DNA from 2 places in the Microbacterium sp. LEMMJ01 genome. Region 1 is predicted to be linked to the other one. Evidence: riboswitches for the same ligand, from Rfam matches in the RefSeq annotation. Region 1 holds a riboswitch; the other holds the start of a gene.

Region 1 (4,814 bases):
CGCCACGTCGAGGTCGTGCGTGACGGTGACGATCGCGGAGCCCTCATCCCGGAGGGTGGCGAGCATCGCGACGAGCTCGGCCCAGGTGCGGGCGTCCTGTCCGAACGTCGGCTCGTCGAGGATCAGCACCCGGGGTCGCGTGGCGATCGCGGCCGCGACGGTGAGACGGCGCTTCTCCCCACCCGAGAGCGTGTACGGGTTCGCGGCTCCCAGCGCGGACAGGCGCAGGCGGGCGAGCAGCTCGTCGACGCGGGCCTCGACCTCGTCCTCGGGGACGCCCAGCGCGCGCGGGCCAATGGCGAGCTCGTCCCGCACAGTGGTGGCGAGGAGCTGGTGCTCCGGCTCCTGGAAGACCATGCCGATCCGGGTGAGGAGGTCGCGGGACGCCCAGCGGATCGGCGCGGGATCGGCACCCTGCGCGAGCATCGGCGCCGCGATCACGGCCCCCTCCGCGGGCGGGAGCAGGCCCGCTAGGGTCAGGCCCAGCGTGGACTTGCCCGCGCCGTTCGGACCGGTGATCGCGAGGGCCTCGCCCGCCCGCACGTCGAGGTCGATGCCGCGGGCCACCGGACGCCCCTTCACCCGCGCCACGGCGAGTGCTCGGGCCGACAGCAGCACCTCGCCGGGCACTGTCCTCGGTGCCGGGGGCTCGGCGGGAGGACGCCCGGGCACCCAGACGCCGTCCGCCGCCAGGCGCTCTCCCTGCGCACCGAGCACCGCGGCGGGAGGGCCGTCCGCGACCACCCCGCCGGCACCGAGCACGATGACCCGGGTGAGGAGCGGCAACCACACCTCGAGTCGATGCTCCACGACCACGAGGGTGGCGGGGTGCGCGGCGAGCATCCGCTCCACCGCCTCCCTGACCTCGCGCACCCCGTCCGGATCGAGGTTCGCCGTCGGCTCGTCGAGGAGGACGAGGCCGGGGCGCATCGCGAGCATGCCGGCGAGGGCGAGACGTTGCTTCTGGCCGCCCGACAGCGCCTTGGTCGGATGATCGAGCGGCACGTCGAGGCCGACGGCAGCGAGCGCCGCCTCGACACGCGGCCAGATCTCCGCACGCGGCACGCCGAGGTTCTCGCACCCGAACGCGACGTCGTCGCCCGCGCGGGCGAGGATCACCTGGGAGTCGGGGTCCTGGAGCACGAGCCCGGCGCGCCCGCGAGTCGCCACCGCCGGAGCGTCGTCGACGAGGAGCTCCCCCGCGCTCTCGCCCTCCTCCTCGCCGCCGAGCACGCCCGCGAGGCCGTGCAGCAGGGTCGACTTGCCCGCCCCGGACGCGCCGAGCACGAGAACCCGCTCGCCGGGCTCGATGCGGAACGAGACGTCGCGCAGCGCCCATGCCCGGCGGCTCGCATGCCGCCAGCCCCAGCCGCGCGCCTCGACGACCGCGGGAGCGACCTGCGCCGCCATCAGACGCGCACGCGCGCCTCGCGCCCGGAGCCGAAGCGGTCCAGCGCCCCCGTCGCCGCGATGCCGCGGGCGAGCACCCACGACAGGGCACCGGCGATGACGGCGCCGGAGATCACGGTGCTCACGAGGTAGATCACGGTGAACGCGGGACCGGAGCCGGCGTACCAGAGGATGAGGTTGTTGATGCCTCCCGCGAGCGCAGCGCCGGCACCGGCGAGGATCGCGACGGGCAGCGACCAGCGACGGTAGAAGAACAGCAGGAAGACGAGCTCGGCGCCGAGACCCTGCACGAGGCCCGCTTCGAGCGTGAGGAAGCCACCCCACTGGTTGCCGATGAGCGCCGAGACGACGGCGGCCAGCAGTTCGACGTAGATCGCCGCACCGGCCTTGCGGATGATGAGGCCGCCGAGCACTCCGGCGAACAGCCACGGTCCGTCCAGGAGCCCCTGGAGCCCGGGGAGCAGCGGCTCGAGCAGGGCCTTGGGGCCGAGGTACCCGACGTTCCAGGCCAGGAAGATCAGGCCGGCGGCGACGCCGAGCACGCTGGCGACGACGATGTCGACGATGCGCCACCGCAGATAGCCGCGCGCCGGAGCGCCGGTCGTCTTCGTGGACGAGGATGCGGACGTGGACGTACTCATGTGAACTCCTCCCTGCGCTGGCATGACCCAGATCAGGTTCGACGGTCGAAGCGCGATTCGCTCCCTCTCAGCCCGGCTCGCCGGACTCCCGTGGTTGTGCTGTCGATCCTAGCGTCTTCCGCCCGCGCGTCCCGAGCCGCGCACGGCGGATTCCTGGCGGCATTCGGTACCGTAAGCGAGTGACCGCTTCCGATCCCCCTGAAGAGGCGTCCGGCGGCGTCGGCGTCGACGCGCGGCCCGAGGACTCCACCCCCGCGTCCTCGCAAACCGTCGACACGCTGCCTGCGACCACGACGGAGACCGTCGCGTGGGCCGATGCCTCGACACCGGCGACCGCGCTGACCTGGGTCGACACGGACGTGGTCGAGTCCGGGTCGTCGACGCCGGAGTTCGACGCCACCCCGGAAGCCGAGGCCGCCCCCGGCCTGCTGCGCGAGGCGACGCTGCGTCCGGCGATCGCCGGCCCCGGCCTGCTCGTCCCGCTCGGGGTCCTCGCCGGGCTCGTCGCCTCCTACGCCGGAAGCACGCTGCTCTGGCCGTTGCACGAGGTCGCCCCCACCGTCCAGGCCGTGGAGGTCACCCCGGTGGCCGCCCCCACCGCCGCGCTCGCCTGGCCGGAGGTGGGCGACGGCGCCGTGGGCATCGCCGGGATGACCACGGCCGCGTCCACGACCGCCCCGGTCAGCATCGCGAGCATCACCAAGGTCGTCAGCACGCTCATGGTGCTCGACCGCCTGCCCCTCGCCCCCGGGGAGCAGGGCCCCGAGTTCTCCTTCACCTACGCCGACAGCATCCGGTACTGGGACTACCGGATCTCGAACCAGTCCGCGCTGGATGTCCCCGTGGGCGGGGTGCTGACCGAGTACCAGCTCCTGCAGGGCACCCTGCTCGGTTCGGCCAACAACTACATCGATCGGCTCGCCGCGGAGATCTGGGGCTCCAATCGGGAGTTCGCGGCCGCCGCCGAGGTCTGGCTCGGCGAGCGCGGGCTCTCCGGGATCACCGTGGTCACGCCGTCCGGGTTCGACGCGCGCAACGTCGCCACCCCGGAGGCGCTCGTGGCTCTCGGCGAGCTCGCGATGCAGAATCCCGTGTTCGCGGAGATCGTGGGCACCCGGTCGGTCGAGCTGCCGGGGGCCGGCACGGTGGAGAACACGAACGGCATGCTCGCGGACCCGGGGGTCGTCGGCATCAAGACCGGCACACTCGTCGGCTGGAACCTGCTGACGGCGAAGGACGTCTCCGTGGGGGACTCGACGGTCCGCCTCTACGCCGCGGCGCTGAACCAGGAGGACGACGAGGCGCGTCTCGCCCTCACCCGAGCCCTCTTCGCGCAGACCGAGGCGGCGCTGCAGGCGCAGGGCCCCGCCGTTCCCGCCGGGACGGTGGTCGGACGCGTCCGCACCGCCTGGGGCGAGGAGGTCGACGTCGTGACCGGTGAGGACGCGGATGTGGTGCTGTGGAACGGGGCGAGCGCGACCGCGTCGGCTGTGTTCGATCTCGGCGAGGAGCGCGAGGCGGACGGCGACGTCGGCACCCTCACCACGGCCGGCCCCATCGACACCACCGAGACCGCACTCGTCCTCGCCGAAGACGTGGACGGCCCGAGCCCGTGGTGGCGCCTCACCCATCCCCTCGAGCTGTTCGGCATCGACGCGGACCGCTCCTGACGACTGACGCCCCGCTCCGAGTCCGGAGCGGGGCGTCAGGGCGATGACGATCAGGGACGAGGCGACGCGCCGTCCGCCCCGTCGTCGAGGAGCGCCTGCGCGGCGGCCGCCTCCGCTCCGGGAAGCTGGGCACCGACGGCGGCACCCGCCACGGCATCGGCCGCCTGCTCCTCCGCGCGGACCTCGGCGTCGGCCTCTCCCGTCACCACGACCGGAGACGACCCGGTCAGGGCCGCTTCCGCGTCGAGGTCGGTCGCCGCCTGCTCGAACTGCGACTGGTACAGCCGCCAGTACGCGCCCTGGGCGGCGATGAGCTCGTCGTGCGTGCCCTTCTCGACGATGTCGCCGTGCTCCATCACGAGGATGAGGTCCGCGTCGCGGATGGTCGACAGCCGGTGCGCGATGACGAACGAGGTGCGCCCCTGCCGGAGAGCGGCCATGGCGTTCTGCAGCAGCAGCTCGGTGCGGGTATCGACCGCCGAGGTGGCCTCGTCAAGGATGAGGATCGACGGCTGCGCCACGAACGCCCGGGCGATCGTGATGAGCTGCCGCTCACCGGCCGAGACATTCGACGCGTCCTCGTCGAGCACGGTGTCGTACCCATCCGGAAGCGCGTGCACGAAGCGGTCGACGTAGGTCGCCCGCGCGGCGGCCAGCACCTCCTCGTCCGTCGCGGTCGAGCGTCCGTAGCGGATGTTCTCGCGGATGCTCCCGGCGAACAGCCAGGGGTCCTGGAGCACCATGCCGGTGCGGGACCGGAGGTCGTCACGCGTGATGGTCGAGATGTCCTGACCGTCCAGCGTGATCCGTCCGCCGCTGAGTTCGTAGAACCGCATGATGAGGTTCACGAGCGTCGTCTTGCCGGCACCCGTGGGTCCGACGATCGCGACGGTCTGCCCCGGCTCCACCCGGAACGACAGATCGGTGATGAGCGGACGCTCCGGCGAGTAGGAGAAGGAGACGTTCTCGAACTCGATCACGCCCTCCCCTTCGCGCAGAGCAGGGGCGTCGGGGGCGTCGGCGTCCTGCTCATCGGCGTCGAGCAGGTCGAACACCCGCTCCGCCGAGGCGGTGCCGGACTGCACGACCGCGG
Region 2 (4,814 bases), on a different contig from region 1:
AACCAGGCGCGCGCGGCGCGGACCGCGATCGCGGGATCGTCGCCCCGCGCCAGTCGTGTGGCCAGAGCCGCGGACAGCGAGCAGCCGGTGCCATGGGTGTTCTCCGTGCGGATGCGCGCGCCGGGGAACTCCGCGTGCGTACCGGCTGCCGTGTCGATCAGGGCGTCCGGTGCCTCGTCCCCGGGCAGATGCCCGCCCTTCACCAGCACCGCGGTCCCCATCGCGGCCGACAGCTCTCGCGCCGCGGCGAGCGCGTCCGCCCAGTCCGCCACCTCGTGACCGACGAGCCCCGCGAGCTCGGCGAGGTTCGGGGTGACCACGGTCGCCAGGGACAGCAGGCTCCGCAGCTCGCGCTCCGCATCGGGGTGGAGCAGCCGATCCCCCGAGGTCGCGATCATGACCGGGTCGAGCACGACGATCGGGGGCTGTGCGTCCCGGAGCCACGCGGCGACGGTCCGGATCACCTCCACGTCCGCGAGCATGCCGATCTTCACGGCGTCGATGCGGATGTCGTCACCGACGGCGTCGAGCTGCGCCCGGAGGAAGTCCGCGGGAGGAACGTGCACGGCGCGGACGCCCTGCGTGTTCTGGGCGGTCAGGGCTGTCAGGGCCGCCATGCCGTAGCCCCCGTTCGCGGCGATCGCCTTGAGGTCGGCCTGGATGCCCGCGCCCCCGGACGGATCACTGCCGGCGATGCTGAGCACGTGCGGCACCGCCCGCCCGAGCCAGCGTCGACGGAAGGCCGCGGCGGCTGTCCGGGGGTCGCCCGCCGCGCACAGCGCCGACACCACCGCGATCCCGGCCGCGCCGGCCGCGCGCAGCGCCACCGTGTCGTCGAGCTCCACCCCGCCGATCGCGACGCACGGCAGCGCACTGCGCGCGGCGAACGCGGCGAAGCCGTCGATGCCGAGCGGGGCCGGGTGGTCGGGCTTGGTGCGCGTGGGGCGGATCACGCCGACCCCGAGGTAGTCGACCGTGCCGGGCGGCAGCGCGGCGACCTCCTCGAGGTGCACGGAGGTGTTCGCGGTCAGCCCGATCAGGGCCTCCGGGCCGAGGAGCTCGCGCGCGCGGAGCACCGAGGCGTCCGCCTGACCGAGGTGCACCCCGTCCACCCTGGCGCCGCGACGACGGGCCTCGACGGCCGCATCGAGGCGATCGTTCACGACGAGCAGCGCGCGACCGTCGATGGCCGCGGACAGAGCGAGGAGCTGCACGACGGTCTCCTCGTCCGTCGCCTCCTTGTCGCGCAGCTGCACGATGCGGACGCCGCCGGCCACCGCTTCGCGGACGGTCGCGACCACCCCGCGTGCGCCGCACAGCGACCGATCGGTGACGAGGTAGAGGGACAGGTCGACGGTCATCGGGTCTCCTCCTCGACGCGGGCGCGGTCCCGGAGATCCGCCGGGGTCACAGCGGACAGCGCATCGAGCAGTCCGACGGCGAAGCTGCCCGGTCCGCGGGAGGTCTCCGCCGCCTGCTCGGCCGCGACCGTGTAGACGAGGGTCGCCGCGGCCACCGCCGTCAGCGCATCGGTCCCGGTACCGCGGGACGCCCCGAGGAAGGCCGCCATCACCGCGCCCAGCGCGCAGCCGCCGCCCGTCACCCGCGTGAGCAGCTCGTGCCCGTTGGCGATGCGGATCACCCGTTCCCCGTCGGTGAGGAGGTCGACCGGGCCGGAGACGGCGACCACGGAGCCGTACCGGTCGGCGAGCTCGCGCGCAGACGAGGCCGCCGCCTCGGTGCCGTCCGTCGCATCGACGCCGCGGCCGCCGCTGCTGTGCCCGGCGAGCGCGAGGATCTCCGACGCGTTGCCGCGGATGGCGGTCGGGCGCCGCGCGGCCAGCTCGTGGGCCAGCGCCGTCCGCACCGGGAGCGTGCCGATCGCGACGGGGTCGAGCACCCAGGGCGTGGCGGCGGCGAGCGCTCCGGCCACGGCTTCCCGACTCGCCTCCCGCTGCTCCGGGGTCGGCGTCCCGAGGTTGACGAGGAGCCCCGAGGCGGCACCCGCGAACGGTCCGGCTTCGCCGACGATGTCGACCATCGCCGGCGCCGCGCCGAGCGCGAGCAGCACGTTGGCGGTGAACCCCGTCACGACGGCGTTCGTGAGGCAGTGCGTCAACGGCGGCGCAGCCCGGACCTCCTCCCGCAGCCTTCCCGCCGTGACGGCGAGGTCGAGGACGGATTCCGGACGCACAGGATCGCTCATTGCGACATCCCTTCGCTAGTACGAACTAGATCAGGTTCGACGGGTGTGATCTCAGCCGCGGATGCGGCACCCCGTGTCACTGCCTCGCAGTCTAGCGAGCGAAGGCGTCGAGCAGCGCCCGCTCCTCCGTCCGCGTGAGTCCGGCGCGGCGCTCCCGGTCCACGCCCCGTTCGCGCTCATCCGCCACGACGCGTTCCAGCGTCTCTTCGAGAGGCCGGATCCTGCCTCCGCTGCGCCGGTACCGCGCGTTCGAGCGGGTCATGAATCCGCTCATGTCGGGCGGCAGCCACAGCGGGAGCGAGCGCGGCCCCGCCCAGTACGCGACACCCTCCGCGACGAGACGCTCCTCCGTGCCGACGATGACCGGACCGGTGTGCCCGGTGGAAGCGCGCACCGTACGCAGCACGTCCTCCAGGTCGCGCACGTCGCCGATCGCGTTGACGGCGCCGGTGACAGTGGCGGACATGACGAAGGCGGCGACGTCCTCGACGTCGATGACCTCCGCCGTGCGCCCGTCGAGCGGCGGGAGCAGCACCGGCTCGTCCAGGGCCCGGAGGAACGCCGCGGCCCAGTAGCCGAAGCGATCGCTCGGGTCGCCGTCGCCGACGATGAGGCCGGGACGGACGAGGAGCGCGCGGTCGCCGAGGCTCTCCTGCACGGCGTCCTCCGCCGCGACCTTCTGCCGCGCGTAGTCGTCGTCCTCACCGGCCTGCGCCGCCGGGTGGCGCGGGGCCGACTCGTCCGTCCCGACCGTCTCGTCGTCGCGGTACACCGACATCGACGAGATGTACGTCCACCGGGCGGCACGGTCGCCGAGTGCGCGGACCGCCCCGGAGACGTGATCGACGCGGGAGGAGACGTCGACGACGTGGTCCCAGTCCGTCCGCGAGACGACGTCATAGGCGTCCTCGTCGTCGCGGTCGGCGAGCACGAGGGTCGCTCCCGGTGGCGCCGGGCGCCCGCCGCGGGCCAGGCAGGTCACCGACGCCCCCGCCCCCAACGCGTGCGCGGCGATGCGCCCCGACAGCCATCCGGTTCCCCCCAGGATCAGCACATCCGTCATGTGCCCATGTCATCAGGATCGACGACTCGGGGAAAGGGCCTCCGCTCAGAGCGGAGCGACACAGGCCACCCCGCGAGCACAGGCCCTCACGCGAGCACAGGCCCTCACGCGAACACCGCCCACCACGCGAGCTCAGGCCCTCACGCGAGCACAGGCCATGGGCGCTGCTGTCGCCTGATGCTGCGCGAACGCCTGATGCCGCGCGGCCTCGGCGCCGTCGCGGAGGCCGGCCCCGAAGCGGTCAGGGGACGACGATCTCGTCGAGGCCGTCCAACACCGGGATCGTCCACGACGGGTCCGGTCGCCAGTCGATCCACTCCCGATCGAACGGCCAGTCGCCGGCATGGAACGACGCGATGGCCGCGACCGCGTGCCGCTCGATCTGCGCGGCCTGCGCGGCGGTCAGCCGTCCCTGGTCGACGGCGGCGACCAGCTCGTCCTCGTCCTTCATCGCCACGCGCCCGTCCTGTGCGATCTCGACGTCGAGGACGTGATCGGAGGTGTAGGTGGCACTGTCGGTGCGCAGGTGCGCGTTCTCGAGGTTGACGTACCAGCCGGCGAAGTCCCACGTCGTCCCGGTGACCGAGCTCCAGAACAGCCAGACCGACCACGGCACTCCCGCGGGCGCGATGCGCAGGATGCCGTTGCCCCACCACTCCTCGACGATCCGGCGCCGGGGCTCCCGCCACCGCCGATCGAGCGGGACGGTCCGGACGCGCTCCCCGTCCCGCGTGCCCTGACCTTCCTGCTGCGTCCCGGCGGCGAGCCACGCGACGAGACCGCGCTCATCGTCACGGACGACGCGCATGGGGGTGACGGTCGCCGCCTCCCCCGTGGTCCACCCCGGCTTGCGGTAGTGCCAGTCGAGCTGCGCACCCGGCGAGAGGAACGGCCCCTCCCCGAGCGATCGCGCTCCGGCGGGGACCGAGGGTGGCGTGGGCTGCAGGAGGAGGCTCGTCATCCGGCCACGCTATCGCGAGAGCGCACGGCTCCCCGGAAAGGAGCCGTGCGCTCTCCCGATCAGTCGCGGAGGGCGGCGCCGAAGCGCTCCGCGGCGACGGCGACGCCCGCCATCTTCACCTCGGAGGCCTCCGCGGCGGTCAGCGTGCGGTCGTCGGCCCGGAAGCGCAGGGCGAACGTCAGCGACTTCGATCCCTCGGGCACGCCCTCGCCGCGGTAGTCGTCCACGAGCCGGACCGACTCCAGCAGCGCGCCGGCGCCCTCGATGAGAGCCGCGCGGACCTCGCCCGCCGGCACCTCGGCCGGCAGCGTGAGCGAGACGTCCTGCGTCGCGGCCGGGAACGTGGACAGCGACGCCGCCACGATGCGTCCTCCGGCGAGCGTGAGCAGCCGGTCGAGGTCGAGTTCCAGCACGGTGGCGCGGCCGGGCAGGTCGGCCTCCTCCGCGACGGCGGGATGCAGCTCGCCGACATAGCCGATCTCCTCGCCGGCGGCGACCAGCGCACCGGTGCGTCCGGGATGGAGCGCGGCGCGCTGCGTCTGCACGACGTCGATCTCGATGCCCGCGGCGGCCCCGATCACGCG

Evidence for each region. Region 1 has a riboswitch for thiamine pyrophosphate ahead of B7W94_RS07220 (ECF transporter S component). Riboswitches for the same ligand answer to the same signal wherever they lie in the genome.
Region 2: another riboswitch for thiamine pyrophosphate. It lies ahead of thiM (hydroxyethylthiazole kinase); the one in region 1 lies ahead of B7W94_RS07220 (ECF transporter S component).

What each region holds. Positions count from the first base shown of each region.
Region 1 is NZ_NCTV01000024.1:102,625-107,438, forward strand. It holds gene B7W94_RS07215 (ABC transporter ATP-binding protein) at 1-1,410, opposite strand, end outside; gene B7W94_RS07220 (ECF transporter S component) at 1,410-2,051, opposite strand; TPP riboswitch at 2,042-2,153, opposite strand; gene B7W94_RS07225 (D-alanyl-D-alanine carboxypeptidase family protein) at 2,231-3,721, shown strand; gene B7W94_RS07230 (ABC transporter ATP-binding protein) at 3,772-4,814, opposite strand, start outside.
Region 2 is NZ_NCTV01000007.1:49,881-54,694, reverse strand. It holds gene thiD (bifunctional hydroxymethylpyrimidine kinase/phosphomethylpyrimidine kinase) at 1-1,361, opposite strand, end outside; gene thiM (hydroxyethylthiazole kinase) at 1,358-2,206, opposite strand; TPP riboswitch at 2,197-2,290, opposite strand; gene B7W94_RS00420 (NAD-dependent epimerase/dehydratase family protein) at 2,298-3,269, opposite strand; gene B7W94_RS00415 (DUF402 domain-containing protein) at 3,511-4,230, opposite strand; gene pheT (phenylalanine--tRNA ligase subunit beta) at 4,290-4,814, opposite strand, start outside.